2 regions of the Bacillus sp. FSL R7-0646 genome follow, and region 2 is predicted to be linked to the other one. Evidence: a T-box and tRNA genes for the amino acid it is inferred to sense, from the RefSeq annotation. Region 2 holds a T-box; the other holds one or more tRNA genes.
The links. A T-box is a leader RNA that pairs with one kind of tRNA and senses whether it is charged. The one in region 2 lies ahead of tyrS (tyrosine--tRNA ligase), so its partner is inferred to be a tRNA-Tyr.
Positions count from the first base shown of each region.

Region 1 (15,625 bases), 2.1 Mb from region 2:
CAATCCGGGTCCGCTAACACCTCGACATCTTTAAAAAATCGCTGCACAGCCCATTTATGCTTTTGACAAGCCTTTATCTCACCGGAAAGTATTTTTTCGCTAAGCCCATAACGCTCAATCAGAATTTCAGAGGTGACCTCTTGCATTACATCCGGCCCCCGAACCGCTCTTCCTCTTTTGATTTCGGCTTGTCGTCATCCTTTTTAGGAATCACGAGCTTGCAGCGCGAGGAAATGGTTAAAGCCCGCCGTGACTTTCGGCAGAAGATCATCTGGTACTTGCAGAAGAACCACTCTGTAATTAAGCGCCGCCTTTGCCTCTTTTAAGAATTTGCTTGTTTTTGTCCGTAATCTCTCGCCAAAAGCGCTCAGAGTGCTCCTGCGTTTTTTCAAGGTGGTTTTCTTTTATTGGGTTTCATGTCTTCTTCTCCTTTCACTAAAACCACATGCATGACAAATAAAAAACGGACACCAAACAAACAGCGTAAAAGCTGTAAGTTCAGTGTCCGCAGGCATTCCATCTTGGACTTAATTATTAATTTTCTCAATCTTAATGGGTACTTTATATAGTTCCTCTAATTTCATTACACAGCGTAGGCTCAGATTCGTTTCCCAATAAAATGACTTCCTTATTGATTGGATGCAATATATACCAAACTTGATTATTTTCATCCTCTATGAATACATTTTTCTTAGTTGACTAGTCAACCGTATTTAATACAATTGTTGAAAAGATAGGCACTGAGCACAAGCAATAAAATACATTACTATCCCAACAGTTAAAGATTTAACATCATTAAACTGAGAAAAAGAAAGCAACAAATATATCTCAGTATAAAAAATGAATAAAAAAATCAAATATGAACAAGTCATGAAAAATTTGAAGTATCTATTAGACTTTATTTTAAATAAAGTATGCTCTGGTTTTTTTACTAGATTCAAAGTTAAAAGAACAAAGACGTTTACTGCAATTAATATTTCAGCCGTACAGACAAATTTTCGTTATAATCCAAATTAAACTTTTTTTTAATGTCTCACCTAAAGATACAAAAATGACCATCCAAGCAAACGTATAAACCACATACATACATGCTCTGACAATGAACATTCTTTCCTTTGAAAAAAGCTTTTGTTCAAAAACAACTGAAGAAAACAAAGTATCGGCTGGAATACTCTAAAAGCTGTTATTATAAATAAAATAAAAAAATAACAACGGTCGGAACTCCAAAAGAACTCAATAATTCATTAAAGATTTCCAAAAGATTCACTTATTAACACCTTCTTTTTCTTTATCCTACTAATTTTATCAAGATATGATATCCTCCTCAATGCCCCTTGCTGCACCCATAGTTGGAACAGCAGGCCTTTTTACTCACGTCAGCTGTATTCGATCAACACCAACATCCCCTCAAATTCATTCAAAAAGTGATCAATGTTGAGCTAATTCTCGTTGAAATCAACTTCCTCCACCGTCTTCCCGGACTTATGAAGAAAAGCATTATTTTTAAAGTGCGGGAGCCGCCTGATGAGTCAATCTATTTCCACCGCGTCATTCCATGAAACTGGATCTTTTATATTCATATTTTGCCATGTATTGAAAACATGGAAAGGACAGCCGATACAATTAGATTTTGCATGTGTTATAAACCCCTCGCGTTCAACATAAGTGATGTAGCGCGATCGATCTATGAAAGCCACATCAACCAGTGGATGCTCAGCTATCTGCCAGCATTCCCGACTCGGCTTAACTCTTTGAGTCTCGTCAGTGCTGATCCCTTTACAAAGATGTACTACTTCTTTTATGAGCTGCCTTAGCTTGTAGCCAAGCAACAAGCGAATTTCCCTGTTTACAGGCTGTATTTTATATTCACTTGTACATTGCCGGCGCGCGATACCAATTTCACCGTTTGAATCCCGAATATAGAATGGCGTACTAGCGAAATTGAGTATTTCAACCGACTACAATTCATGGATTAAGGCACACTCACAAGCGTGCAGCTTTATAGAAAGGTGTCAATTTATTATGTAAGTGAAATTAGGACATGCTGATATAGAAACCACGTCAAATACATATGCTCACTTAATTAAAGAGCTTCGGGAAAGAGATGAAACTGAGACAGTAAACATTTTTGAAGATAGGCTGTTGAGGAAGTTGAAAAGCCTGAAGAAGTTGAGGATGTGTATGTGTAAAGAATGTGCAAAACCATTTCAAATCATAACGTTTTCTATCCAATTCTTTAAAAAGAGCTAAGGATTCCGGTGGTCGGGGTCAACCGACACTCTCGAAGGAACACGAATTTGAGTCGTGCCGATTCTATCGGAAAGCCCTAGCCCGCGGTATATTCGATATAATAAGCCATTACGGTCTAGCATAGCGTTAACTTCGCATTTTAGATATAACTATAGTATAGCATTCAAGTTACCAAGAAAACTGAAATCATAAAAAAGACGGCTGTAATAGCCGCCCTCTTACTGTTGTATTTTTGTTTTATGAGCCCGCTCCTCTTGAGGCAAGTAATGTTACTGAGTCTGCTGTTTGGATACTTTCTGCGAGGAAGTCTGCTGCGCTGGTTAAAACGAGTCCAAGCGATGCAGTAAGGAAAGCAGTTACAATAAGTTTTTTCATTTAAAGAACCTCCTTTCCTGTTAGTTTACTTGATTTTATTGCTTTTTCCAAGAATTATGTGGAATATTTGTAATTATTTAATGAGCTGTAGACGTTGGCCACATCCTCAGCAAGCGCCTCAATGTCTACGTAAGCCTCTCTCTCCTCGAGCATTTCGATAAACTCTTTTACTTGCGGTACACCCTCGATGGGAGCGCTATAGCATATATTTAGAATCGAGAATTTGAGCGAAAAGTTGATATTATCCGTTTTCTGAGCAAACTCAAAACCAAGATGAACCCACTTAAGCGCCTTATCAACCTCACCTATCTTATAAGTTGACCTAGCTGACTCGTATATGCACTGCATGTACATAATAGGCGCATTTTTTTCGATATCATCCGTTTTAAATGAGAGGTCGAAATACTCGAGTGCTTCTTCATGTTTATCCTCTTGAATTTTTAAAAAGCCGAGATCATAGTAGACAGCCGCCAGCAGATGATTATCGCCCATCTTGATCAGTCTTTCTGCGCAACTCTTAAGCATATTTTCAGCTCTTGTTAAACGTCCGTCGTCTATATAATTGAGTGCGAGCAGCACCGTACAGTTTATCGACTGTGTCTTATATTCTTCATAAGCCCTATAAATGCTCTTCGCGATTGAAAGATGATGAAAAGAAAGTAGAGTTGTTTTCGTAAAATAATAGAGATTTCCAAGCTTATAATGAAACTCGGCCTTTTCGATTTCATCTTCGACATTATCGAGCTGCCGCTCGGCAACTCTAAAACAATTAAGCGCTTTAGAGTAGTTGCTCCTCGCACTTTCATACATTCCTTTAAAGAGAAAGTAATAGTATCGTAACAAACCGTCTGTCTTCGCCTTATCTTCAGCAATAGGCGGAAGCTGCGGCTCCCCCGCGACGTCTTCCATTAATACTCTGAACCTGTAATCAAGTAGATTAAAGTAAAGCAAAACATCCTGATCTTCTTCCATTACGTTTAAAAGGCCTTTTATTCTGTCCCTAAGTTCTACGGCATTTGAAACATCTCTCTTTTTTATGTGAACATACCACTGATTGATGAGATTGGCTACGTTCACAGAGGCTGCTGCTTTCATTGTCAAACCTCCCACACTTTACTGCCTCTATCGCTATGAGAACATTTTACAGAAAGTTACCAATCTTTGCAAAGAAGTTTGTATCAATAATTTACTTTTCGCCCTATAAATAGATAATAAATCATCAGATATATTTTTGCTTTTGTAAAAGTTTCTGCACCGTATTAAGCTCATTTCGATAAATCTCACGGTATGTTCCCGTAGCTTCCGGAGCTCGCAGTCCTTAAGAAAAAATTCTTACGGCTTCGTTCCAAGATAAGGAATAAATAAAAAGAGCGCTCCTTTTGTAGGAACGCTCTTTCATCGTTTGGCAATACGATGTTTAGTGATACCGGTGGTCGGGGTCGAACCGACACTCCCGAAGGAACACGATTTTGAGTCGTGCGCGTCTGCCAATTCCGCCACACCGGCATGTGTGTGATCAATGGTGCCGAGGGCCGGACTTGAACCGGCACGGTAGTCACCTACCGCAGGATTTTAAGTCCTGTGTGTCTGCCAATTCCACCACCCCGGCACGGGAAATAAGGCGACACCCGGATTCGAACCGGGGATAAAGGTTTTGCAGACCTCTGCCTTACCACTTGGCTATGCCGCCATCATTTAAGAATTGGAGCGGAAGACGGGATTCGAACCCGCGACCCCCACCTTGGCAAGGTGGTGTTCTACCACTGAACTACTTCCGCATTTTAACTAATATTCATCTTATCATATGCAGGATGATAAAGAAAGATGAAAACTGGGCTAGCTGGATTCGAACCAGCGCATGACGGAGTCAAAGTCCGTTGCCTTACCGCTTGGCTATAGCCCAATATTAAGGGCGATTGATGGGAATCGAACCCACGAGTGCCAGAGCCACAATCTGGTGCGTTAACCACTTCGCCACAACCGCCATAAATTGTGAATTAAAATTGGCAGGGGCAGTAGGAATCGAACCCACACCGGAGGTTTTGGAGACCTCTGTTCTACCGTTAAACTATGCCCCTAAAAACATGGTGGAGGGGGACGGATTCGAACCGCCGAACCCTGAGGGAGCGGATTTACAGTCCGCCGCGTTTAGCCACTTCGCTACCCCTCCAAAACAGTGCCGGCCAGAGGACTTGAACCCCCAACCTACTGATTACAAGTCAGTTGCTCTACCAATTGAGCTAGACCGGCAAATGGTGGCTCGGGACGGAATCGAACCGCCGACACACGGATTTTCAGTCCGTTGCTCTACCAACTGAGCTACCGAGCCTCTATTTAAATGGCGGTCCGGACGGGACTCGAACCCGCGACCTCCTGCGTGACAGGCAGGCATTCTAACCAACTGAACTACCGGACCATTAATGAGTAATTTGGTTGCGGGGGCAGGATTTGAACCTGCGACCTTCGGGTTATGAGCCCGACGAGCTACCGAACTGCTCCACCCCGCGATAATATGATTTTCATAGAAATGGTGGAGGATGACGGGATCGAACCGCCGACCCTCTGCTTGTAAGGCAGATGCTCTCCCAGCTGAGCTAATCCTCCGAAGTACAGGACCTACAAGTGCATGCGTTGCAGCAGGACGTTGCGATCTTAGCATGCCTTCCTTTAAAAAGCTTTGGTGTAAACCTGATACTTTTCAGCGTGCTGTCCAAAAAAGAATGGTGACCCGTACGGGATTCGAACCCGTGTTACCGCCGTGAAAGGGCGGTGTCTTAACCACTTGACCAACGGGCCAGATGTATTTAAAGTGGCGGAGAGCAAGGGATTCGAACCCTTGAGACGGCGTTGGCCGCCTACACGATTTCCAATCGTGCTCCTTCGACCACTCGGACAGCTCTCCAATAAATGGCTCCGCAGGCAGGATTCGAACCTGCGACCGATCGGTTAACAGCCGATAGCTCTACCACTGAGCTACTGCGGAATAATGCCTGCCTGGCGATGTCCTACTCTCGCAGGGGGAAGCCCCCAACTACCATCGGCGCTGAAGAGCTTAACTTCCGTGTTCGGCATGGGAACGGGTGTGACCTCTTCGCCATCATCACCAGACAATTTAGTGACAAAGATCATTATACTATGTATTTGAAAAAATGCAAGTGCATTTTTTGAGAAATTATTCTCTCAAAACTAGATAACGGGCAGACGAGGCCCACAGGATGTGGGTCATGCAGGCGTTGCCACACGATGTGGCGTATTTAGCCAGCGTTCACTTATTTTATTAGGTTAAGTCCTCGATCGATTAGTATCTGTCAGCTCCATGTGTCGCCACACTTCCACCTCAGACCTATCAACCTGATCATCTTTCAGGGATCTTACTTCCTTATAGGAATGGGAAATCTCATCTTGAGGGGGGCTTCATGCTTAGATGCTTTCAGCACTTATCCCGTCCGCACATAGCTACCCAGCGATGCCCTTGGCAGAACAACTGGTACACCAGCGGTGCGTCCATCCCGGTCCTCTCGTACTAAGGACAGCTCCTCTCAAATTTCCTGCGCCCGCGACGGATAGGGACCGAACTGTCTCACGACGTTCTGAACCCAGCTCGCGTACCGCTTTAATGGGCGAACAGCCCAACCCTTGGGACCGACTACAGCCCCAGGATGCGATGAGCCGACATCGAGGTGCCAAACCTCCCCGTCGATGTGGACTCTTGGGGGAGATAAGCCTGTTATCCCCGGGGTAGCTTTTATCCGTTGAGCGATGGCCCTTCCATGCGGAACCACCGGATCACTAAGCCCGACTTTCGTCCCTGCTCGACTTGTAGGTCTCGCAGTCAAGCTCCCTTGTGCCTTTACACTCTGCGAATGATTTCCAACCATTCTGAGGGAACCTTTGGGCGCCTCCGTTACCTTTTAGGAGGCGACCGCCCCAGTCAAACTGCCCACCTGACACTGTCTCCCTGCCCGATAAGGGCAGCGGGTTAGAAGGTCAATACAGCCAGGGTAGTATCCCACCGATGCCTCCACCGAAGCTGGCGCTCCGGTTTCCAAGGCTCCTACCTATCCTGTACAAGCTGTACCAACATTCAATATCAGGCTGCAGTAAAGCTCCACGGGGTCTTTCCGTCCTGTCGCGGGTAACCTGCATCTTCACAGGTACTATAATTTCACCGAGTCTCTCGTTGAGACAGTGCCCAGATCGTTGCGCCTTTCGTGCGGGTCGGAACTTACCCGACAAGGAATTTCGCTACCTTAGGACCGTTATAGTTACGGCCGCCGTTTACTGGGGCTTCAATTCGCACCTTCGCTTACGCTAAGCGCTCCTCTTAACCTTCCAGCACCGGGCAGGCGTCAGCCCCTATACTTCGCCTTACGGCTTCGCAGAGACCTGTGTTTTTGCTAAACAGTCGCCTGGGCCTATTCACTGCGGCTCTCTCGGGCTTGCACCCTAACAGAGCACCCCTTCTCCCGAAGTTACGGGGTCATTTTGCCGAGTTCCTTAACGAGAGTTCTCTCGATCACCTTAGGATTCTCTCCTCGCCTACCTGTGTCGGTTTGCGGTACGGGCACCTCTCACCTCGCTAGAGGCTTTTCTTGGCAGTGTGGAATCAGGAACTTCGCTACTATATTTCGCTCGCCATCACAGCTCAGCCTTACGGGAAACGGATTTGCCTATTTCCCAGCCTAACTGCTTGGACGCGGATATCCAATACCGCGCTTGCCCTATCCTCCTGCGTCCCCCCATTGCTCAAATGGTGAGGAGGTGGTACAGGAATATCAACCTGTTGTCCATCGCCTACGCCTTTCGGCCTCGGCTTAGGTCCCGACTAACCCTGAGCGGACGAGCCTTCCTCAGGAAACCTTAGGCATTCGGTGGAGGGGATTCTCACCCCTCTTTCGCTACTCATACCGGCATTCTCACTTCTAAGCGCTCCACGAGTCCTTCCGGTCTCGCTTCACAGCCCTTAGAACGCTCTCCTACCACTGTTCGCAAGAACAGTCCGCAGCTTCGGTGATACGTTTAGCCCCGGTACATTTTCGGCGCAGAGTCACTCGACCAGTGAGCTATTACGCACTCTTTAAATGGTGGCTGCTTCTAAGCCAACATCCTGGTTGTCTAAGCAACTCCACATCCTTTTCCACTTAACGTATACTTTGGGACCTTAGCTGGCGGTCTGGGCTGTTTCCCTTTCGACTACGGATCTTATCACTCGCAGTCTGACTCCCAAGGATAAGTCTTTGGCATTCGGAGTTTGACTGAATTCGGTAACCCGGTAGGGGCCCCTAGTCCAATCAGTGCTCTACCTCCAAGACTCTTACCTTGAGGCTAGCCCTAAAGCTATTTCGGAGAGAACCAGCTATCTCCAGGTTCGATTGGCATTTCACCCCTACCCACACCTCATCCCCGCACTTTTCAACGTGCGTGGGTTCGGGCCTCCATTCAGTGTTACCTGAACTTCACCCTGGACATGGGTAGATCACCTGGTTTCGGGTCTACGACCACGTACTCATGCGCCCTATTCAGACTCGCTTTCGCTGCGGCTCCGTCTTTTCAAACTTAACCTTGCACGGGATCGTAACTCGCCGGTTCATTCTACAAAAGGCACGCCATCACCCGTTAACGGGCTCTGACTACTTGTAGGCACACGGTTTCAGGATCTCTTTCACTCCCCTTCCGGGGTGCTTTTCACCTTTCCCTCACGGTACTGGTTCACTATCGGTCACTAGGGAGTATTTAGCCTTGGGAGATGGTCCTCCCGGATTCCGACGGAATTTCACGTGTTCCGCCGTACTCAGGATCCACTCAGGAGAGAACGAAGTTTTGACTACAGGGCTGTTACCTCCTATGGCGGGCCTTTCCAGACCTCTTCATCTACCTCGTTCTTTTGTAACTCCGTACAGAGTGTCCTACAACCCCAAGAGGCAAGCCTCTTGGTTTGGGCTGTTCCCGTTTCGCTCGCCGCTACTCAGGGAATCGCATTTGCTTTCTCTTCCTCCGGGTACTTAGATGTTTCAGTTCCCCGGGTCTGCCTTCTCATATCCTATGAATTCAGATATGGATACTGCTCCATTACGAGCAGTGGGTTTCCCCATTCGGAAATCTCCGGATCAAAGCTTGCTTACAGCTCCCCGAAGCATATCGGTGTTCGTCCCGTCCTTCATCGGCTCCTAGTGCCAAGGCATCCACCGTGCGCCCTTTCTAACTTAACCGTTAAAAAGAATCACTACGTGATATCTTGCATTACAATTGAATGTGAATGTCTACTTTCGTTATCTAGTTTTCAAAGAACACGCTTTGAAGGAATGATCCTTCAAAACTAAACAAGATCCAAACGCACCTGTCTATAAGACCGCAAGGTCTTATATTCCGTATAATATCCTTAGAAAGGAGGTGATCCAGCCGCACCTTCCGATACGGCTACCTTGTTACGACTTCACCCCAATCATCTGTCCCACCTTCGGCGGCTGGCTCCAAAAGGTTACCTCACCGACTTCGGGTGTTACAAACTCTCGTGGTGTGACGGGCGGTGTGTACAAGGCCCGGGAACGTATTCACCGCGGCATGCTGATCCGCGATTACTAGCGATTCCAGCTTCACGCAGTCGAGTTGCAGACTGCGATCCGAACTGAGAACAGATTTGTGGGATTGGCTTAGCCTCGCGGCTTCGCTGCCCTTTGTTCTGCCCATTGTAGCACGTGTGTAGCCCAGGTCATAAGGGGCATGATGATTTGACGTCATCCCCACCTTCCTCCGGTTTGTCACCGGCAGTCACCTTAGAGTGCCCAACTGAATGCTGGCAACTAAGATCAAGGGTTGCGCTCGTTGCGGGACTTAACCCAACATCTCACGACACGAGCTGACGACAACCATGCACCACCTGTCACTCTGCCCCCGAAGGGGAAGCCCTATCTCTAGGGTTGTCAGAGGATGTCAAGACCTGGTAAGGTTCTTCGCGTTGCTTCGAATTAAACCACATGCTCCACCGCTTGTGCGGGCCCCCGTCAATTCCTTTGAGTTTCAGTCTTGCGACCGTACTCCCCAGGCGGAGTGCTTAATGCGTTTGCTGCAGCACTAAAGGGCGGAAACCCTCTAACACTTAGCACTCATCGTTTACGGCGTGGACTACCAGGGTATCTAATCCTGTTCGCTCCCCACGCTTTCGCGCCTCAGCGTCAGTTACAGACCAGAGAGTCGCCTTCGCCACTGGTGTTCCTCCACATCTCTACGCATTTCACCGCTACACGTGGAATTCCACTCTCCTCTTCTGCACTCAAGTTCCCCAGTTTCCAATGACCCTCCCCGGTTGAGCCGGGGGCTTTCACATCAGACTTAAGAAACCGCCTGCGCGCGCTTTACGCCCAATAATTCCGGACAACGCTTGCCACCTACGTATTACCGCGGCTGCTGGCACGTAGTTAGCCGTGGCTTTCTGGTTAGGTACCGTCAAGGTGCCGCCCTATTCGAACGGTACTTGTTCTTCCCTAACAACAGAGTTTTACGATCCGAAAACCTTCATCACTCACGCGGCGTTGCTCCGTCAGACTTTCGTCCATTGCGGAAGATTCCCTACTGCTGCCTCCCGTAGGAGTCTGGGCCGTGTCTCAGTCCCAGTGTGGCCGATCACCCTCTCAGGTCGGCTACGCATCGTCGCCTTGGTGAGCCGTTACCTCACCAACTAGCTAATGCGCCGCGGGTCCATCTGTAAGTGGTAGCTAAAAGCCACCTTTTATGATTGAACCATGCGGTTCAATCAAGCATCCGGTATTAGCCCCGGTTTCCCGGAGTTATCCCAGTCTTACAGGCAGGTTACCCACGTGTTACTCACCCGTCCGCCGCTGACCTAAGGGAGCAAGCTCCCGTCGGTCCGCTCGACTTGCATGTATTAGGCACGCCGCCAGCGTTCGTCCTGAGCCAGGATCAAACTCTCCATGAAGTAATGGAGCGCAGATTAAGTTCGTCACATCCTGTGACAACATCTGCATGACCTGCATCGTGCAGGCCCCTGACTACGCACATTCGCATGTACGATTTATTTAATGAATTAACAGGTACGTTTTGTCTTGTTTAGTTTTCAAAGATCATTTCCGCTTCTGTCCGAAGCGACTTTATTAGTATAACATTTTCAACGAGAAGTGTCAAATGTTTTTTTGATTTTTCGTCGCTGCTGCTTTCTGTTCAAAAACCGTTCCGCTAACAGCGACGCTTAATAATATATCACCGTTATAAATTAGTGTCAACACTTTTTTTAATAAAATATCCTCGGTGAAAAATCTTTTGGCCCTTTGTCTCTATCGGCTTTACTCCGACTAAATCCTTTTCAGCCAAGAACTCCAGTATAACTCCCAGGTCTGTCGTGAAATACTTGAGATCCGGATGTTTAAGAAGTTCGGCAAATTGCCAAACCGATTTTTCATCCATGACATTGAGAATATAGGCAGCCCCTATTTCGGCTTTTGAATGAATGAGAAAATCGCTTGCGAGGAATAATAACTCCAGCCGTTTTTGCAAGCTTTCATTGCTTTCAATTAATTCCTTATACAATTTATAAACCTGAGGTTCCATGTGGCGGACTTGGTTCCATACCGTAACTTCAGGGTGAAACCCCTTATCGATCACTTCGATTCTGGCCAAATGGTGGAGGGCGTGTACGATGGAATTGTAGGCATCCAAAAATTGACCGTCCTCAAAAAACGATTTTCCTTCTATATATCTTCTGATTAATTTCCCGTATTCAAGTCCGATTTTTAGTTTTCTTTCTGAAAACGGAAATGTATTGAGCTGATCAATCAGCTTGGCGATAAATTCGTTTCGGTCGAAAAGCACCTTTCCATTGAGAACCCAGTCTATGATTCTCCTGTTTGTTCCAAGCAGAATCCATTCCTGAAGCTGTTCAACAGAAATAATATGAAGAGAAGCCGTTTTTCCGTCGAACTCATAATGCTTCACGAATACAGGGTCTTCAGCCTTATTAACGATAATCAACAATGCCGCATCAAAATTATCTGTTGCAGATGAAGTTTGATTTCTCCTCTCAATCAGCATGACAGCGAGTGTGTCAGGGCGGCTTGCTCTTTCTTGGTAAATCGGACGGAGAAGATTTTCCATCACCATTCCTCCAATACGATGTAAATACGTTGCATAAAAGCTTCTCTCTTGTTTCTACCTATTTCTACGAGCCAATAAAAACTCCTTTATTTTGAAAACACATTGAATTATTATAATCAATTTCCCCAAAACTCTCTATAGAAATTTTCCAATTGATTCGTTTTAATTAAAGAATAACACATCTTTGATATGCTATATTAGAGACAGGGGGATGGATATGGCCAAATACTCTAGTAAAATCAACAAAATCAGAACGTTTGCGTTGAGCCTTGTATTTATAGGCTTCATTATTATGTATGTCGGGGTCTTTTTTAGGTCCTCGGTCCTCTTGATGTCGGTGTTTATGATCTTGGGGGTATTGTCTATCTTGTTGAGCACAGCGGTTTATTTTTGGATCGGCATGCTTTCAACGAAAGCGGTTCAAGTCGTCTGTCCAAACTGTGAAAAACCGACCAAGATTTTAGGCCGGGTTGATATGTGCATGCATTGCAGGGAGCCTTTGACATTGGACAAAAACCTCGAAGGAAAAGAGTTTAACGAATCGTATAATCGAAAGTCTCAGTAAATGCTGCAACAAAAATAAGCTGACCGTTAAAAAAGCGGCCAGCTCTTTTTAATGGCTTTCTTTTTTGTCGCATTCCTGACATAAACCGTATATCTCCAGTCTATGGTGACTGACTTTAAATCCTGTCACATGTGAAGCAAGCTGCTCCACTTCGTCGAGGCCGGGATAATGAAAGTCGACGATTTTCCCGCAGCGTTCGCAAATTGCGTGATAATGCTCGGAAGTCACGAAGTCAAACCGGCTGGAGGAATCTCCGTACGTTAATTCCTTAACGAGCCCTGATTCCTTAAAAACCCGCAAATTGTTGTAGACCGTTGCTACGCTCATGTTTGGAAATTTCCCTTCCAGAGCTTTATATATATCATCTGCAGTTGGATGAGACATAGAATTCACGAGAAATTCCAGAATGGCATGACGTTGAGGAGTAATTCGCACCCCGGTTTCCTTCAACGCTTCCAACGCTTCTTTCAGGTTATGTTCAGCCATCGTCATGCACCTCTCTTCTAAAAAAAATTCTTACATTATAACGTTTATAATTAGTGTAACTCCTGATCAGAATCTTTGTCAATTCCAATCCCTGTGAAAAAGCTATTTTTAAGGCGAAAAATGCCGCTATGATCAGCATGGCCGATCAGACAGGCGAATATGAGCGTAAAAAGAGACCAAACTAAAATACAGTCCGGCCTCCCCAGCGAGCTTTATGCTTCCGCGATTTCTTTTACTGCTTGAAGCGCTTCTGCGACATGGTCTTTTACCTTTACTTTCCGCCACTCTTTCACAAGGCGGCCTTCTTTATCAATCAGGAATGTCGACCGTTCGACACCCATGTATTCCTTGCCGAAATTCTTCTTCAGCTTCCATACGTCAAAGCTTTCAGCGAGCTTGTGTTCATCATCGACGAGCAGCAGAAACGGCAGATCGTGTTTTTGCTTGAATTTTTCATGCCTTGCCTGATCGTCGGGGCTGACTCCGATAATGACGGCATCAAGTTCCGCAAAGCTTTCATGACGGTCTCTGAAATCGCACGCTTCCGTTGTGCATCCCGGCGTCATATCTTTCGGGTAAAAATAGAGCACGACATACTTTCCTTCAAAATCCGACAGCTTTACTTTTTCTCCGTGATCGCCCAGCAGTTCAATATCAGGCACCTTTTGTCCAATTTCAACAGTCATTGTTTTGCCTCCTGTTATGTTTAATCGCTTGCTTTCCCCCATTATAAAAAACAGCGCCCTCTTGTTCAAATGTTCGGCGGCTTCTTTTTTGCGCTCTGTCCGCCTCGTGTTACAATATAGAAAATATAGAAATAGATAAAGGTGCAAAAATGAGGAGGATATTATGCAGCATACTCAATCTGAAAAGCTTCATGAAGAAGCTCTTCAACATATAGTCGGAGGCGTCAACAGCCCCTCAAGGTCTTACAAAGCGGTCGGCGGAGGTTCTCCCGTCGCGATGGAAAGGGGAAGCGGCGCTTATTTTTGGGATGTGGACGGCAACAAATACATAGACTACCTTGCCGCGTACGGACCGATTATTACGGGCCACGCCCACCCGCATATCACGAAAGCGATTCAAACAGCTGCTGAGAACGGGGTGCTTTACGGTACGCCGACAAAGCATGAAGTGACATTTGCCAAGATGCTTAAGGAAGCGATTCCTGCCTTGGATAAAGTGAGATTCGTCAATTCGGGAACGGAAGCTGTGATGACGACGATTCGCGTCGCCCGGGCCTATACAGGCAGAACGAAAATCATCAAGTTCGCCGGCTGCTACCACGGCCATTCCGATCTTGTGCTGGTGGCGGCCGGTTCAGGACCGTCAACGCTCGGCACGCCTGATTCCGCCGGGGTTCCAAAAAGCATCGCCAACGAGGTGATTACCGTTCCTTTCAATGATATCGACAGCTATAAAGAAGCGCTCGATAAATGGGGGAACGATATTGCGGCAGTCCTCGTTGAACCGATTGTCGGAAACTTCGGGATCGTCGAACCGAAGAGCGGATTCCTCGAGCAGGTCAATGAACTGACACATAAGGCGGGAGCCCTGGTCATCTACGATGAAGTCATTACCGCTTTCCGCTTTATGTACGGCGGCGCCCAGGATCTTCTTGGCGTCAAACCTGATTTGACGGCGCTCGGCAAAATCATCGGCGGCGGCCTGCCGATCGGCGCCTACGGAGGCAGAAAAGAGATTATGGAACAAGTCGCACCGCTCGGACCTGCTTATCAAGCGGGCACGATGGCGGGGAATCCGGCTTCCATCCTCTCTGGCATCGCCTGCCTTGAAGTGCTGAAAGAAAAAGGCACATACGAAAAACTTGACCGCCTCGGCGCCATGCTTGAAGAAGGCATCCTGGCACATGCCGAGACCCACGGCATCGACATCACTGTCAACCGTCTAAAAGGCGCGCTCACCGTATACTTCACGAACGAAAAAGTCGAAAACTATGAGCAAGCCGAAAATACGGACGGAGACATGTTCGCGGCCTTTTTCAAACTGATGCTTGAGCGCGGAATCAATCTTGCGCCTTCAAAATATGAAGCATGGTTTATCACCACCGCGCACACGGAAGAGGACATTAAAGATACGCTCAAAGCCGTGGATGACTCATTTAAACAATTGAAACAGCGCATGTAAAAAGAGAGCGGATCCGCTCTCTTTTTTATCAAATGCGGAGCACTTTGAAAGCGCGGTGAACAGGCACTTTCCGCCGGCTTGTCTTTCTTTTTTGTCAATGATTTGTTTTTTCTTAAAAATGGGTTGAATATTTCGGAAGATCGCTGTATATTACTTTATTGTTTGGCAAATTAACAGAGAGGGAATGTTCACTACAATTCATTTTCTGTAAAGAACGAATTTTATTATAGAAAGGGATGCAAGTACAGCCTAATGAAACTTGGTGCCCGTATTTTCAAAACAGGCATTGCCATTACGCTTGCGCTTTACCTCGCGTCTTGGCTCGGCCTTCCGACTCCTGTCTTCGCGGGAATCGCGGCTATCTTCGCGATCCAGCCTTCGATCTATCGTTCATTTTTGACGATTGTCGATCAAGTGCAGGCGAACATTATCGGAGCAGCCACAGCCATTATTTTTGGACTTATTTTTGAACCCAGTCCGATCATCATCGGATTGACGGCGGTAATCGTCATTACGATCAACTTGAAGCTGAAGATCGAGAACACGATTTCGATCGCTCTTGTCACCGTTATTGCCATACTGGAGAGCTCCGGCGACAACTTTTTATGGTTTGCTTTGGTGAGAACCGGAACGGTTATTTTGGGCGTGTTGTCTGCGTTCTTGGTCAACCTGATTTTTCTGCCGCCTAAATATGAA
Region 1 is NZ_CP150217.1:906,488-922,112, reverse strand. It holds gene MKY62_RS04610 (hypothetical protein) at 1-146, opposite strand, end outside; gene MKY62_RS04605 (hypothetical protein) at 2,488-2,625, opposite strand; gene MKY62_RS04600 (Rap family tetratricopeptide repeat protein) at 2,680-3,720, opposite strand; tRNA gene MKY62_RS04595 (tRNA-Leu) at 4,050-4,131, opposite strand; tRNA gene MKY62_RS04590 (tRNA-Leu) at 4,146-4,234, opposite strand; tRNA gene MKY62_RS04585 (tRNA-Cys) at 4,245-4,315, opposite strand; tRNA gene MKY62_RS04580 (tRNA-Gly) at 4,329-4,403, opposite strand; tRNA gene MKY62_RS04575 (tRNA-Gln) at 4,457-4,528, opposite strand; tRNA gene MKY62_RS04570 (tRNA-His) at 4,537-4,609, opposite strand; tRNA gene MKY62_RS04565 (tRNA-Trp) at 4,630-4,703, opposite strand; tRNA gene MKY62_RS04560 (tRNA-Tyr) at 4,711-4,795, opposite strand; tRNA gene MKY62_RS04555 (tRNA-Thr) at 4,803-4,875, opposite strand; tRNA gene MKY62_RS04550 (tRNA-Phe) at 4,879-4,954, opposite strand; tRNA gene MKY62_RS04545 (tRNA-Asp) at 4,965-5,041, opposite strand; tRNA gene MKY62_RS04540 (tRNA-Met) at 5,056-5,132, opposite strand; tRNA gene MKY62_RS04535 (tRNA-Val) at 5,154-5,229, opposite strand; tRNA gene MKY62_RS04530 (tRNA-Glu) at 5,347-5,421, opposite strand; tRNA gene MKY62_RS04525 (tRNA-Ser) at 5,436-5,527, opposite strand; tRNA gene MKY62_RS04520 (tRNA-Asn) at 5,534-5,608, opposite strand; rRNA gene rrf (5S ribosomal RNA) at 5,618-5,733, opposite strand; rRNA gene MKY62_RS04510 (23S ribosomal RNA) at 5,904-8,834, opposite strand; rRNA gene MKY62_RS04505 (16S ribosomal RNA) at 9,009-10,558, opposite strand; gene MKY62_RS04500 (nucleotidyltransferase-like protein) at 10,846-11,730, opposite strand; gene MKY62_RS04495 (YgzB family protein) at 11,948-12,295, shown strand; gene perR (peroxide-responsive transcriptional repressor PerR) at 12,344-12,781, opposite strand; gene bcp (thioredoxin-dependent thiol peroxidase) at 12,994-13,467, opposite strand; gene MKY62_RS04480 (glutamate-1-semialdehyde 2,1-aminomutase) at 13,631-14,929, shown strand; gene MKY62_RS04475 (aromatic acid exporter family protein) at 15,182-15,625, shown strand, end outside.
Region 1: it encodes a tRNA-Tyr, which carries the amino acid that the T-box ahead of tyrS (tyrosine--tRNA ligase) is inferred to sense. The anticodon was not compared.

Region 2 (15,625 bases):
CGTGGAACAAAACAGCGCCAGCACTTCAAGCCTGCAGCGGCGCTTCCGCATCGGCTATAACAGAGCTGCCAGATTAATCGATATGATGGAAAGGGAAGGCATGATTTCTGAAGCGAAAGGGAGCAAGCCGAGAGAAGTCCTGATTACAAAGGCTGATCTGGAACAGTTAATAGAAAGTAGTTCACTTTTCGGCTAAACATGGTATGATAGCTGATGGGCGTGTTTTTTTAGAGCGCCGTATATTAAAGCGCCGCCAGCGGCGTTTTAATCCGTTTTTAAGAGCACTTCCGTGAAAGGGGTCAAAAAAATCCTTTCCGCAGGAGGTTTATTCGCTCTTGAAAATGCCTGATACTGAATATAATTATGACTTTGAAGAAAACGATGCGGCCGGGCTTTAGGTTGCAAATTGAAATAAGCGTCATATACTGGGAAGCAGATAGACGTTTGTTGGAGGTACTATTATGACTGTTTATCATTTTGTCGGAATAAAAGGGACAGGTATGAGTCCGCTTGCCCAAATTCTCCATGATAATGGATATAATGTCCAAGGATCGGATATCGAAAAGTACATTTTTACACAAACCGCTTTAGAGGAGAGAAATATCCCGATTTATCCGTTTGATCCGGAAAATATCAAGCCGGGAATGACTGTTATTGCCGGAAATGCTTTTCCCGACACTCATCCCGAAATTGAAAAAGCGCAAGCTGAAGGCCTGCCAGTCGTGCGGTATCATAAATTTCTCGGCGATTATCTGAAGAAGTTTACGAGCATTGCCGTAACAGGGGCACACGGCAAAACGTCAACGACGGGCCTTTTGTCACATGTCATCAAAAAAGCAAAACCGACTTCTTATCTGATTGGAGACGGAACTGGAAAAGGCTGCGAAAACAGCGAGTACTTTGTGCTTGAAGCCTGTGAATACAGAAGGCATTTTCTGAGCTATCAGCCCGATTATGCAATCATGACAAATATTGATTTTGATCATCCCGATTATTTCGCGAATATCGATGATGTATTTGATGCATTTCAGACGATGGCATTACAGGTGAACAAGGGAATTATCGCATGCGGTGACGACGAGTATTTGATGAAAATCCATGCGAACGTTCCAGTCGTATACTACGGCTTTGCCGAGGAAAACGATTTTCAGGCGAGAAATGTCATCAAAAATACTGAGGGCACAACGTTCGATGTTTTCGTCAGGAACACATTCTACGACACTTTCTATATACCGGCATACGGCAGCCATAACGTTCTGAACGCTTTGGCCGTCATCGCCCTCTGCCATTATGAACAGGTCGATGTCGACATCATTAAAGAAGGATTGCAAACCTTTGGCGGCGTTAAACGCAGATTTAACGAAAAACATGCCGGCAGCCAAGTGCTGATTGACGATTATGCCCACCATCCGACTGAAATCACGGTGACGATTGAAGCAGCCAGACAGAAGTATCCGGAACGGGACATTGTTGCAGTATTTCAACCGCATACATTTACGCGCACGCAGTCATTCCTGAATGAGTTTGCCGAAAGCCTCAAGAAAGCCGATTATGTATATCTTTGCGATATATTCGGATCTGCCCGGGAAAACGCAGGAAAGCTGACGATCGGTGATTTGCAGGAGAAAATTCCGCAGGCGAAGCTGATCGATGAAAATGACACATCAATTTTAAAGGAGCATGAAAATGCGGTGTTAATTTTCATGGGCGCAGGTGACATTCAAAAGTATTTAAGAGCATATGAAAATGTATTAGCATAACAAGAAAAAGGCAGTGTGAGTCAATCCGCTGCTTTTTTGTACATATGAAGCGGGAGTTTCTGTTAAAGGAATTCACCCGTGCGTATAGAAAAAGTAAATATAGAGGTTTACGATTTAAACAATTGGGTATACATCAATTGTAAGCCCTTAGCTGAAGGAGGATAAGATGATTATTATTCTGTATTTAAGCGCTGCACTCATCGCTGTTAGCTTTCTTATTTTGGTTATCTATTTATCAAAAACATTAAAATCGCTTCAAGTCACACTTAATCATGTTGCATCAACGCTGGAAGGTGTGGAAGGACAAATGAAAGGCATCACCGCTGAAACAACGGAGCTCCTGAATAAGACGAATCGGCTCGCTGATGATATTCAGGAAAAATCTTTGAAGCTGAATACGGTCGTGGATGCCGTTCAGGAAGTCGGCACATCGGTCAGGCAGTTTAACAACTCCATTCAGCAGGTTTCACAGTCCGTCACATCAGCCGCAGAGCAAAACCGTGAAAAAATTTCTCAAGTTGTCAGCTGGAGCAATGCAGCTTTGGAAATTTGGAATAGATGGAAACAAAAGAAGATGAGGGAGGAATAATAAATGAGTAAAGACGGAATGAATACTAAGGATTTTTTAATCGGCACGTTTGTAGGCGGAATCATCGGGGCGGCTGCAGCTTTATTTTTAGCGCCGAAGTCGGGGAAAGAGCTTCGCGATGACCTTGGAAATCAGGCCGTCGTTTTAAAGGATAAGACCGGAAAGCTCACAAGCGAAGCGAGGGAGAGAGGCTCTGAGTACGTCAGCATCGCCAAAGAGAAGACATCTTCGATTTCACAGCTTGTTGCCGACCAGTCTTCACAGATTATGGATAAAGTCAAAGACTTGCGAAGCAAGGGTGCCGAAAAAGCTGGTGAACTAAAGGAAGAAGCATCGTCTGCAATCGAAGAACAGGCTGAAGAAGCCAAAAATGAAATAGAAGATGAAGCAAGGAAAACAGCAGATACCGCTCAGAAATAACTGTGGAAAGGGAGATCACCGTGTCGAAACAGCTCATTCAAACAGAGGATGAATTTAAAAGGCTTGCAGAAAACAATGATACATTTATCTTTTTGAAACACAGCGTGACATGCCCGATCAGCAGGCGCGCGTTTGAAGAATTCGAATCATTCGCCAATCAGCATGAAGACATACCGGCTTATTATTTAAAAGTGCAGGAAAGCCGCCCGCTGTCAAACTATATCGCTGAGCAATACGGGATTAAGCACGAAAGTCCTCAAGCCTTCATTTTTACAAACGGGAATGTGAAATGGCATGCCTCCCATTCGCAAATTACCGCACAAGCACTTGCGGAAAACAGCAGATAATCCGCTGCTAAAAACGGCCAAGACGTATAGCGTTTTGGCCGTTTTCTATGTTGTTATGATGCTTTTGCCTCATGGAAATGCCTTTTTAGGAAAATGTATCGTTTGATCCATTGGTGTGCGTTATAATTAATAAAACGGGAGGTGATCAGTTGAACACTGAATTAAAGGACATGCTTCAATCCGTTCTAAAAGAAGAATTGAGTCCGATCAATCAGCGCCTTGATGGAATCGACAAGCGCTTAGACAAAATCGACGCACGCTTCGTTGAGATAGACAAGCGCTTCGATGAAGTGGACGCACGCTTCGTTGAAGTAGATAAGCGCTTTAACGCAATCGACAAGCGCTTCAAAGAAATAGACGGGCGCTTAAACAAAGTAGAAAACCGCTTAAACGCAATGGACAAGCGGCTGAATCGGCTTGAAACAGATATAGATGAACTGAAAAGAGGGCAGGAGAGGCTCCCGAAAACGATCATCGAGAACATCGGACAATTTACGGAGAACATTGTCGAACATGCCGATGATAAGGCGGCTGCCTTGAATGACAGGGTTTTTAGCGTCGAAACCGCAATACAGAGAATATACAGGTTATCAAGTTAAAGAATCAAACATGATTCTTTTTTTTATTCTTCCGATAAACACCCGCACAGCAAGGGATAAACTGCATATAATGCTTTATCACTTAAAAGCGTTTGGGTAATAAAGAATTTTTTCGTGACATTTTAAGAAACATTGTTTATAATAAACCCTAATCAATTGAATCATTCTTATTTTCATAGAGGGTGAAGTTAAAAGAAAGGATGGATTACCATGAGCAACACTGAACTTGATTTGCTGAGGCAGCAGGCGAATGAATTAAACTTGCAAATATTAAAGCTGATTAACGAGCGAGGAAGAATCGTTCAGGAGATTGGAAAAGCGAAGGAAGCACAAGGCATCAACCGCTACGATCCTGTCAGAGAAAGAGCGATGCTGAACGAAATTATTGAAAATAACGACGGACCGTTTGAAAACTCGACGATCCAGCATATCTTCAAAGAGATTTTCAAAGCCGGGCTTGAACTGCAGGAAGACGATCACAGCAAAGCGCTGCTCGTTTCTCGCAAGAAAAAGCCTGAAAATACAATCGTTGATCTGAAAGGCGAAAAAATCGGCGACGGAGAACAAAGATTTATCGTCGGTCCGTGTGCGGTTGAAAGCTACGAACAAGTAGCGGAAGTCGCAGCGGCAGCTAAAAAGCAAGGCTTGAAACTGCTTCGCGGCGGAGCTTTCAAACCGCGTACAAGCCCGTACGACTTCCAAGGCCTCGGCGTGGAAGGCCTGCAAATCTTAAAGCGTGTTGCTGATGAGTATGATCTGGCCGTCATCAGTGAGATCGTGAATCCGCAGCATATTGAAGAAGCCATTGATTACATCGATGTCATCCAAATCGGCGCCCGCAACATGCAGAACTTCGAGCTCTTAAAAGCGGCCGGTTCAGTGAAGAAGCCGGTTCTGCTGAAGCGCGGACTTGCCGCAACGCTGAAGGAATTCATCAATGCAGCGGAGTACATCATGTCGCAGGGCAATGATCAAATCATCCTTTGTGAACGCGGAATCAGAACGTATGAAACAGCGACTAGAAATACGCTTGATATCTCAGCTGTGCCGATCCTGAAGCAGGAAACTCACCTTCCTGTATTCGTGGATGTCACTCATTCAACCGGACGCCGCGACCTGCTTCTTCCGACAGCAAAAGCAGCGCTTGCGATCGGAGCTGACGGTGTCATGGCCGAGGTCCATCCTGATCCTTCTGTCGCGCTTTCCGACTCAGCTCAGCAAATGGATATCCCGACATTTGAAAAATGGTTAAATGAACTGAAGCCGCTCGTTCAAGTAAAAGCATAAGATTTGTTTATGGACCGCTCGCGAGCGGTCCTTTTTTTACGTTGTCATCAAAAATTGTCGAAAAAATTTCTTATTTTTAAGTAAAAAGCTGTTTATTCTTATTTAAATTAATTATAAAAATAAAGGGAACGTTTTCATATTAGGTAAAACCGTGTATAATTTCAGAGAGCCCCTTTTGTTTTGGCAGGTTATGAAAAATAATGTAAACTGGTGTTCTGTTTATTTTACATAAAGTTTTACATTTTGACATTTCTCTACATGAAAATGTTTATGCTATAGGAAAAGAAAAGTGTACCCAGTTGAAGGAGTGGTAAAAATGAGTAATGTGACAATATATGATGTAGCACGCGAAGCAAATGTAAGTATGGCAACCGTTTCCCGGGTCGTCAACGGGAATCCGAATGTCAAGCCGACGACGAGAAAGAAGGTGCTTGAAGCGATCGAGCGTCTTGGCTATCGTCCAAACGCCGTGGCAAGAGGGCTGGCAAGCAAAAAGACGACGACTGTCGGCGTGATCATTCCCGATATTTCCAGTATCTTTTATTCAGAGCTGGCGAGGGGAATCGAAGATATCGCAACGATGTACAAGTACAATATTATTTTGAGCAATTCCGACCAGAATATGGACAAAGAACTTCATCTTTTGAATACGATGCTAGGAAAGCAAGTTGACGGTATCGTCTTTATGAGCGGAAATGTGACTGAAGAGCATGTGGAGGAATTTAAGCGATCGCCAGTTCCGATCGTGCTTGCGGCATCTGTTGAAGAAAAAGGGGAAACGCCGTCGGTTGCGATCGATTATGAACAGGCGATTTATGATGCGGCAACCATGCTGATTGAGAAAGGCCATAAGCGCCTTGCGTTCGTCTCAGGACCTATGGCTGAACCGGTTAATCAAGCGAAAAAACTGCAAGGCTTTAAAAGAGCGCTTGGGGATAAGGGGCTGCAATTTAAGGAAGAGTATGTTGTAGAAGGCGATTATACGTACGATTCAGGAATGGAAGCGCTGGAGGCTTTAATGAAGCTGGATGAAAAACCGACAGCCGTCCTGTCAGCGACAGACGAAATGGCGCTCGGCGTTATTCACGCAGCACAGGATAAAGGACTGGCTGTTCCGGATGACCTTGAAGTGATCGGTTTTGACAATACAAGGCTTTCATTAATGGTTCGGCCGCAGCTGTCGACTGTCGTCCAGCCTACGTATGATATCGGTGCCGTGGCGATGAGGCTTCTGACAAAGCTGATGAACAAAGAGGAAGTCGAAGAGCATATTGTCCAGCTGCCGCATCGCATTGAACTCAGACAATCAACAAAATGATCATCATTAAATAAACGAGAAAGAAAGCAAGTGTTCACAGCTTTTTTCGTGAATTGCTTGCTTTCTTTTCCTTGAGCTGGAGAGATTATGAAAAAATGAAACGATTTGATTATCTGACACCGGTCGGTTTTATTCTGGGTATTTTCATTTTAGTGCTCGGCGTTGTCTCTGGAGCGGGGCTTTCCGGTTTTTATTCGTTTATCGATTTGACGTCTTTTTTTATTGTGACGGGTGGATTGTGTGCAGCTGTATTCATCAGCTTTTCCCCGAAAGATTTAAAAAGAGCGCCGGCTGTGCTGAAGCAGGTCTTTATTTCGGAGGAAGATGATGTGCGCGAATTGGTCAAAACCTTTGTCAGCCTGTCTGAACAGGCGCGCAAACAAGGAATTTTATCATTGGACGCCAATGTCAATGAAATGAAAGACCCGTTTTTGAAAAAAGGCCTGCTCCTTGCCATCGACGGATGGGATGAGGAGACGATCCGCAATGTGATGAACTCGGAAATTGCCGCGATGGAAGAACGACACAGAAAGGGGAGAAGGATCTTTGAAAAAGCAGGAGAATTTGCGCCTGCATGGGGAATGATCGGAACGCTTGTCGGTCTCGTCATGATGCTCAAAAACCTGAACAAGCCGGAAACGCTCGGTCCGAATATGGCAATCGCCCTTTTGACGACGCTTTACGGATCACTTTTAGCCAACATGCTGTTTATACCGATCGCCGCGAAGCTTGAAGAAAAGACGGAGAATGAAATCTTTAAGAAGCAAGTCATGATCGAAGGCATCATCGGCATCCAGTCGGGAAGAAATCCGCGAAATCTTGAAAGTCAGCTTGTCGTTTTCAGTTCAAAAGAAGAATGGACAAAAAAGCGGGCGGACCGCATGAAACAAAAGGACAGGTCTCATGAAGCTTAGACATGAACGAAGGAAGCGCGAGCAGGGCCGCAAATCGCCAAACTGGATCATCACGTTTTCGGATTTGATTACGCTCATCCTCGTGTTCTTTATTTTACTGTTTTCGATGTCGCAAATCGATTTAAACAAATTCAAAGCAGCAGTCGGTTCATTTCAAGACAGGGCCGACGGCAAATCCGCCGCAGAGTTGAAAAAAGACGCGGGCGATCAGAAGGCTGAAAAAACGGCTAAAAGCCAAGATGATTTATTAAAGAAAATCAATGACTATATTGAAAAAAACGAACTGTCAAGTTTGATTGCGGCCAAGCGTGACGAACGGGGCGTCATTCTCGTCCTTCAGGAAGCGGTTTTGTTTGATTCAGGGAAAGCGGATCTGAAAGACCAAGCTCACCCGCTTTTGCATAAAATCGCCGTCCTTCTCAAATCGGTGTCCAACCCGATTCGTGTGGAGGGGCATACGGACAGCCGCCCGATTTCGACTTACCGTTTTCCATCCAATTGGGAGCTTTCTGCAGCAAGGGCGAGCACTGTGATCGGCTACTTTACGTCGAAGGAAAAGCTCGACTCGTCGCGTTTTCTTGCCATCGGTTATGCGGATACAAAACCGGTCAGGGACAACCGCACTGAGAGCCATATGAAGGAAAACAGGCGCGTCGAGATTGTCATCGCAAAACAATAATGAGAAGAAAGCAAGGTCTTGCACAAAAGCAAGGCCTTTTCTGTGTGCCGCAATTTTCATATTAAGTGGTACGCTGGGCAGAGCGAATCGGATAAAGGGCTTTGGCAACGGTTTGTGCGTTTTTTTCCGTTATTTCGGTTTTTCTTGGAATTGGAGGATACAAATCTTCCGGGTCGGACCAGTTGGCAGGAAGCCGGACAGATGCCTGTTTCCCCCATTTTTTCAGCCATTTTTCAGGCATTTTCTCCTCTGGTTCCATCCCTTTCATTTCAAGCCAGATTCTTGCCCATGCCCTCGGTACGACGCGCCAAATGTCGTAGCCGCCTCCGCCGACAGCGATCCATCTTCCGCTGCAATAGGTGTGTGCAAGTTCGTGAGCGAGCTTTGGAATCTCTTCGTAAATCTTCATCGTCGTGCACAAGTGTGTCAGCGGATCGTAGTAATGTGCGTCAGCTCCGTTTTGCGACAAAATGACATCCGGTTTGAAAAACTCGGCTATTTCAGAAACAGCCGTCCGGTAGGAATCAAGAAAAGACTCATCTTCTGTGAAGGCATCGAGCGGGATATTAAAAGCATAGCCGTAGCCTTCGCCATGACCTCTTTCCTGAACCTGCCCCGTTCCCGGGAATAGGTAGCGGCCTGTTTCATGTATCGAGACGGTGCAGACGGAAGGATCATCATAGAACGTAAACTGCACCCCGTCGCCGTGATGGGCGTCTGTATCAATATATAAAACTTTCGCATGATATTTTTTCTGCAAGTAACGTATCACAACTGAACTGTCATTATAGACGCAAAAGCCTGAAGCCCTTCCTCTGAACCCGTGGTGAAGCCCGCCTCCAAGATTGAGGGCGTGTCTAGCTTTGCCCGTCATGACATAGTCTGCAGCCGTCAGCGTTCCGCCTACCAAAAGGGAGGCGGCTTCATGCATCCCGGCAAAAACAGGGGTATCCTCCGTTCCAAGCCCGTAGTTTTCGCTTTCGGCTGCCGGGAGCTTTCCCGCCCCTGCAAGCTGGACGGCCCTGATATAATCGCCCGTGTGAACAAGCTCGAGCTCGGTTTCTGTCGCTGCGCGCGGGGCAATCGTTTCTCCCGGTTCAAATGCGCCGACCGTGTTCAAAAGATCGTATGTTACATAGACTCGCAGCTGATTAAACGGGTGGTCTTGATGAAATTGATAGGTTTGATATGAGGGAGAAAAAATAAATACGCTGTCCTTCATGGCAAATCCCTTTGAACAGCCGGCCAAAGAACCTGATACCCTTTGGATTTTACGTCTTTGATGATAGAGGCGGGATTCATCGTTTGAACGCGAAACACGAGTATTTTCGAATCATCTTCATCACCGGGATATACGAGCACGCTCAATATGGCGATTTGGCGCCTGCTGAAGATGGCGCTGATATCAGCGAGGCTTCGGGCGATATGATCGGTTTTAATTTCGATTTGGGAGCCTGGAAAATGGGCTCCTGTCAGCTGAACGAACGTATGCAGCAAATCGGATTTTGTCACGATGCCGACAAGCTTTCCGTTTTTTACGATCGGGAGGCAGCCGATTTCGTGTTCAAAAAAGACGGCTGATATTTCTTCGGCAAAATCAAGCGGGTGACCGGTGATCACTTCTTTGGACATGATCAGTTCCACCGGCTTTTTTAAATCTTCGTTAGATCTGTTTTGGGCAAAGATACTCGGACTTGCTGTTTTGACGTCCCTGTCCGTGACAATGCCTATGACCGTTCCCCGTTCATTGATGACGGGAAGGTGCTTTATGTGGAATGTTCGCATGCGTTTGATCGCTTCTTCAATCGTATCGGTTCTGGATAGTGTCACAACATCCCGTTTCATGATTTTTTCAACAATCATATTCAGGTCCCCTTTGCTCCCTTAATACATAAAACGATTGTGGAATCTGAGTCTGTCAAAACGCTCGATCGATTCCTGACTGACCTCTTTTCCGATGCGTGCCATTAAACAGTTGGCGGGATGGGAGCTGATTTCCGGATCGTCTGTCGCAAACCAGACAAGTCCTCCGGCATTCATCATCTTCTCCATCATCTTTCTGTATTCCCAAACATCTTTGTTAGTCCCCTTTAGATCCCAATGCCAGTAATATTCAGTCGTGATGATAATATATTTTTCCATCTGCGGATCCATCATGCTGACCGCAAGCAGCGTCTTCCCGACAGAGTGACCTCTGAACGCCGGAATGACTTCGATGGCTCCAAGCTCGATTAAATTTTCCATGTTTCCTTCAGACCATCTTTCAAGCGGGTCTGGATAAACATATGTCACATAGCCGACAATGGTTTGCCGGAAACGGGCGATGATGATTCGTCCTTCGGGAAGCCCTGCGATTTCGATTAATGCTTCATGTTGTTTTTGTGATGGGCGAAAGGCTGTAAGCTCGTCGTGAAATTCATATTCTGCGAGTTTTTCGGGACTGATAGGGCCCTCTATCAGCACAGAGCCTTTCTCGGTCTGCAATTCTTTGGCATGATAAGTTTTGTGATGCTCCACGTATCCACCGCCTTACATCTTAGTTGAAGTCTTTTATACATAACATACCAAAATATTAAGCGTTTTCATAGGAGAGAAGAGTATTTTTTAAAAATTGAGAAAATAAAAAATCTATACTATAATATATTTTGATGATCGAACAAAGGGGGATGGGCATGGAATTGAAAGCGCTGCCAGCAGAAAAGGGAAATTACAACTTGAAAGACTATGATGAAACATACCGGACATTTGACTGGAAGGATGCCGAAAAGCATTTTTTATGGCACAAAACGGGAAAAATCAATGCAGCTTATGAAGCTATCGACCGCCACGCTGAGTCAAATTTGAAAAACAAAGTGGCATTTTACTACAAAGATCCGGTCCGCGAAGAAAAGTACACTTTCAGAGAGATGAAAAATGAAACCAACAAAGCCGGGAATGTCTTAAAGCAGCATGCCGATGTGGGAAAGGGAGACCGTGTGTTTGTTTTTATGCCGAGATCGCCCGAGCTTTATTTTATTCTTCTCGGCGCCATCAAATTGGGAGCGATCGTCGGGCCGTTATTTGAAGCGTTTATGGAAGGTGCCGTCAAAGACAGGCTTGCAAACAGCGGAGCGAAGGTCATCGTGACGACGCCGGAATTGCTTGAACGGGTGCCGGCCGATGAACTTCCGGATCTTGAATCAATCATTGTCGTTGGAGAAGGCGTAAAGGAAGAAGGACCTGTCATTGATTATTACGCGAAAGCGGCGGAAGCAGACACTGATCTTGAGATTGAATGGGTGGATCAGGAAGACGGGATGCTGCTTCACTATACGTCGGGTTCGACCGGCGCGCCAAAAGGGGTTCTCCACGTCCATAAAGCAATGATCCAGCATTATCAAACAGCCAAATGGGTTCTTGATCTGCATGACGATGACATCTATTGGTGCACCGCTGATCCCGGCTGGGTCACCGGAACGGTTTACGGGATTTTCGGTCCGTGGCTGAATGGAGCTACGAATGTTGTCGTAGGCGGCAGATTCAGTCCTGAGGCATGGTACGAAACGATTGAAAAAATGGAAGTGACGGTATGGTACAGCGCGCCAACGGCTTTCCGGATGCTGATGGGTGCAGGCGACGATCTTGTGAATAAATATAATCTAAGCTCCTTGCGGCATATTTTAAGCGTAGGGGAGCCGTTAAATCCCGAAGTCATCAGGTGGGGGCATAAAGTCTTCGGCAACCGGATTCATGATACTTGGTGGATGACTGAAACAGGATCGCAGCTCATCTGCAATTACCCGTGCATGGAAATTAAACCGGGATCAATGGGCAAGCCGATTCCCGGTGTAGAGGCTGCAATCGTCGACAACCAGGGAAATGAACTGCCTCCTTACAGAATGGGAAATCTCGCCATTAAAAAAGGCTGGCCGTCGATGATGCATTCGATCTGGAACAATCCTGAAAAATATAGCTCCTATTTTATGCCGGGCGATTGGTATGTGTCAGGAGATTCCGCCTACATGGATGAAGACGGGTACTTCTGGTTCCAGGGACGGATCGACGATGTCATCATGACATCGGGCGAACGCGTCGGCCCGTTTGAAGTCGAGAGCAAGCTTGTTGAGCATCAGGCCGTCGCTGAAGCAGGCGTCATCGGCAAACCGGATCCCGTCCGGGGTGAAATTATTAAAGCGTTCATCGCCTTGAGGGACGGTTATGAACCGTCAGATGCGTTAAAAGAAGAAATCAGGCAGTTCGTGAAACAAGGCTTGGCCGCACATGCCGCGCCAAGGGAAATCGAATTTAAAGATAAACTGCCGAAGACAAGAAGCGGAAAGATCATGAGACGCGTCCTGAAAGCATGGGAGCTGAACCTTCCGGCAGGCGATCTCTCATCGATGGAAGACTGATGTCTCATTGACAATGCAAAAATATTATGTTAAAAAAGATTTAGTCGAATATTCAAAAGGTGAAGACTGAGATCAGTAGAACGCATCCTTCCCTGTCTTAGAGAGCTGATGGCCGGTGAAAATCAGCACATATGGATGGTTTGAATTACACTCATGAACCGCTTTTGCGAAAAAAGCCTTCCGGGCTTTCTGTAGCAGAAGAACGGAAGCTTTTCCGTTATCAACGAGAGTGAAAAGAGCGCGGCCATGCGTTCTTTTAAGCAGGGTGGTACCGCGATTTTTATCGTCCCTTCGTTTTTGCGAAGGGGCGTTTTATTTTGGAAAAAAGGAGCTAATTGATGATGACACACATACTTGATGATTTGTCCTTCAGGGGACTGATTCAGCAGCAAACCGATGAAGCAGGCTTGAGAGAACTGCTCGATAAAGAGAAAATCAGCTTATACTCCGGATTTGATCCGACAGCTGACAGTCTGCATATCGGCCACCTGCTGCCGATTTTAATGCTTCGCCGCTTCCAGCTGGCCGGACATCGTCCGATTGCGCTCGTAGGCGGGGCGACGGGCCTTATCGGCGATCCGAGCGGAAAGAAAGCGGAGCGCACGCTGAACAATGAAGAAATCGTCCGCGAATGGTCGCAGAAAATCAAAAACCAGCTTTCGCGTTTCCTTGATTTTGAAGCTGAAGAGAACCCGGCGATCATGGCGAACAACTATGACTGGATCGGCAAAATGAACGTCATTGATTTCCTGCGCGATGTCGGCAAAAACTTCGGAATCAATTACATGCTTGCCAAGGATACGGTAAGCTCCAGAATCGAGACAGGCATATCTTATACTGAATTCAGCTACATGATCCTGCAGTCTCTCGATTTCTTGAATTTGTACAGAAACCAGGAATGCAAGCTTCAGATCGGCGGAAGCGACCAGTGGGGCAACATCACATCAGGTCTCGAACTCATCCGCAAATCCGAAGAGAATGCAAAAGCTTTCGGATTGACGATTCCGCTTGTGACAAAAGCAGACGGCACGAAGTTCGGAAAAACGGAAGGCGGCGCGATCTGGCTTGATAAAGAGAAAACGTCGGCGTATGAGTTTTATCAGTTCTGGATCAATACCGACGACAGGGATGTCGTGAAATACTTAAAATACTTCACTTTCTTATCAAAAGAAGAAATTGAAGATCTCGCTGAAAAAACAGAGACGGCGCCTGAAAAACGCGAAGCGCAAAAGCGCCTCGCCGAAGAAGTGACCGTTCTTGTACACGGCCGTGAAGCGTTTGAGCAGGCCGTCAACATCTCAAAAGCACTGTTCAGCGGAGATATCAAACAATTGACAGCTGAAGAAGTAAAAGTCGGCTTTAAAGGGGTTCCTTCCCTGGAGGTCGAGAAAGCGGATGAACTTCCTCTTGTTGAAATACTCGTCCAATCAAAGCTGTCTCCGTCTAAACGGCAGGCGCGCGAAGATATCACGAATGGCGCGGTATACGTTAACGGCGAGCGCCGCACCGATGTTGCGGACGTCCTCACCGCCGACGACCGCATCGAAGGACAGTTTACCGTCATTCGCCGCGGTAAAAAGAAATACTTCCTGCTGACTTATAAGTAATCAAAAAAACTCTTGCCAAACGGCAAGGGTTTTTTTGTGTCAACATGTTTAATGCATGTTCATTCAGGAAATGTCAAAAATATAGATGTAATAGGTAAAGCGTTTCCATCGTTGAAGAGGGAGGAATGTAGCATGAACCTGTTCATTGCAGCCAAAGAAAAATTTATGGAAGATTACCACAAGCAGCTGGAAACGGAACGAAAACAAGAGGTGCAGCAGTCGGCTGACGGATACAATCAATTGAATCAGACGGAAAATGCAGCAAAGCGGCTGAAGTAGAGGGTCTTTAGAGGCCCTCTTTTTTATCAATAAAACGGCCGGCAGTCTCTTTACCCACCCGTTTTATTGATAACGATCGACAGTTTATAATTTGCATGATGGTTTAAGTCTATTAAAAATTGGTCCAACTGTTGATTTGACGGAAACTTGCATTCAAGAAGATAACAGCCGTCTCCGCTGATTTTATAGTTATGAATGATGTATTTCTGCTGTGCTTTAATAAATGAAAGATAAGGCTTATGATAAGTGCTTTTTGTATAGATATTGATAAAAGCGTGAATAAAACACCCGAGTTTCACTTGATTCACTTGTATGGTATAACCTTCAATCACTCCTTGATCCTCTAATTTAGCAACCCTTGCTGAAGCCGCCTGACCTGTCAAATGAACTTTCTCTCCTAATTCCTTCATGGTCATCCGGCTGTTTTTTGATAATTCCTCTATGATTTGCTTGTCTGTATGATCCAGCATTTCATCAAATCCTCTCAAATGAACGTTTTTCAAAAATCAAGTCAAACGCTGTAAAGACTTGATTTTATCTATTTAAATGTTGATCGGTCATAGTATAAACTAATCGTAAATGAAAGGAAAGGCATGATAACTATGAATATTCAACAAATTCGAAATGCAACATTGGCCGTCAAATATGCGGGCAAAACATTTTTAATAGATCCGATGCTGGCTGAAAAAGGCGCTTACCCTCCTTTCCCGAACTCAGCAAGACAAGAGCAAAACAACCCTTTGGTCAGCCTGCCTGTGCCAACCGACGAGCTCGTCAAGAATACAGACGCAGTCATCGTCACTCATCTGCATTTAGATCATTTTGACGATGCTGCCAAAGATCTGCTTCCGAAAGAAATCAAACTGTTTGTCCAAAATGAAGCAGATGCTGAGGAAGTGAGAAAAGCCGGTTTTCATAATATAGAGGTCTTAACAAAAGATACGGTGTTTGAGGGGATTCAATTAATCAAAACAAAAGGCGAGCATGGGAGGGGAGAGATATTAAAGCTTGCCGGAGAAGTGTGCGGCGTTGTCTTCAAACACTCAAAGGAGAAAACGCTGTATGTGGCAGGGGATACAGTTTGGTATGAAGGTGTCCGGGAAGAAATCGCTGCGCATCAGCCGGACGTCATAGTCGTTAACGGAGGAGACAATCAGTTCTTTGAAGGAGGGTCTCTTGTGATGGGAAAAGAGGATATTGCTGAAGTCTATCAAGCTGCACCTAAGGCCACAATCATTTCCAGTCATATGGAGGCTGTCAACCATTGGACTTTATCACGAAAAGAATTGAAGAGCTTCATTCAGGAAAAAGGAATGTCCTCGCGCGTACTTGTGCCGGATGACGGCGAATCTTACACATTTTAATATATGACAGGTCAAAGCCGTAAAAAACAGACAGTGAACTTCTGTCTGTTTTTTAATTCTTCTTCGAGACC
Region 2 is NZ_CP150217.1:2,989,405-3,005,029, reverse strand. It holds gene MKY62_RS15595 (DNA translocase FtsK) at 1-196, shown strand, start outside; gene murC (UDP-N-acetylmuramate--L-alanine ligase) at 462-1,760, shown strand; gene MKY62_RS15585 (DUF948 domain-containing protein) at 1,927-2,349, shown strand; gene MKY62_RS15580 (YtxH domain-containing protein) at 2,353-2,769, shown strand; gene ytxJ (bacillithiol system redox-active protein YtxJ) at 2,790-3,116, shown strand; gene MKY62_RS15570 (hypothetical protein) at 3,266-3,715, shown strand; gene MKY62_RS15565 (bifunctional 3-deoxy-7-phosphoheptulonate synthase/chorismate mutase) at 3,926-5,002, shown strand; gene ccpA (catabolite control protein A) at 5,319-6,320, shown strand; gene motP (flagellar motor protein MotP) at 6,416-7,234, shown strand; gene motS (flagellar motor protein MotS) at 7,224-7,913, shown strand; gene MKY62_RS15545 (acetoin utilization protein AcuC) at 7,975-9,135, opposite strand; gene MKY62_RS15540 (acetoin utilization AcuB family protein) at 9,132-9,776, opposite strand; gene MKY62_RS15535 (GNAT family N-acetyltransferase) at 9,798-10,430, opposite strand; gene acsA (acetate--CoA ligase) at 10,586-12,304, shown strand; T-box leader at 12,358-12,598, shown strand; gene tyrS (tyrosine--tRNA ligase) at 12,646-13,911, shown strand; gene MKY62_RS15520 (hypothetical protein) at 14,044-14,190, shown strand; gene MKY62_RS15515 (Lrp/AsnC family transcriptional regulator) at 14,241-14,660, opposite strand; gene MKY62_RS15510 (MBL fold metallo-hydrolase) at 14,793-15,554, shown strand.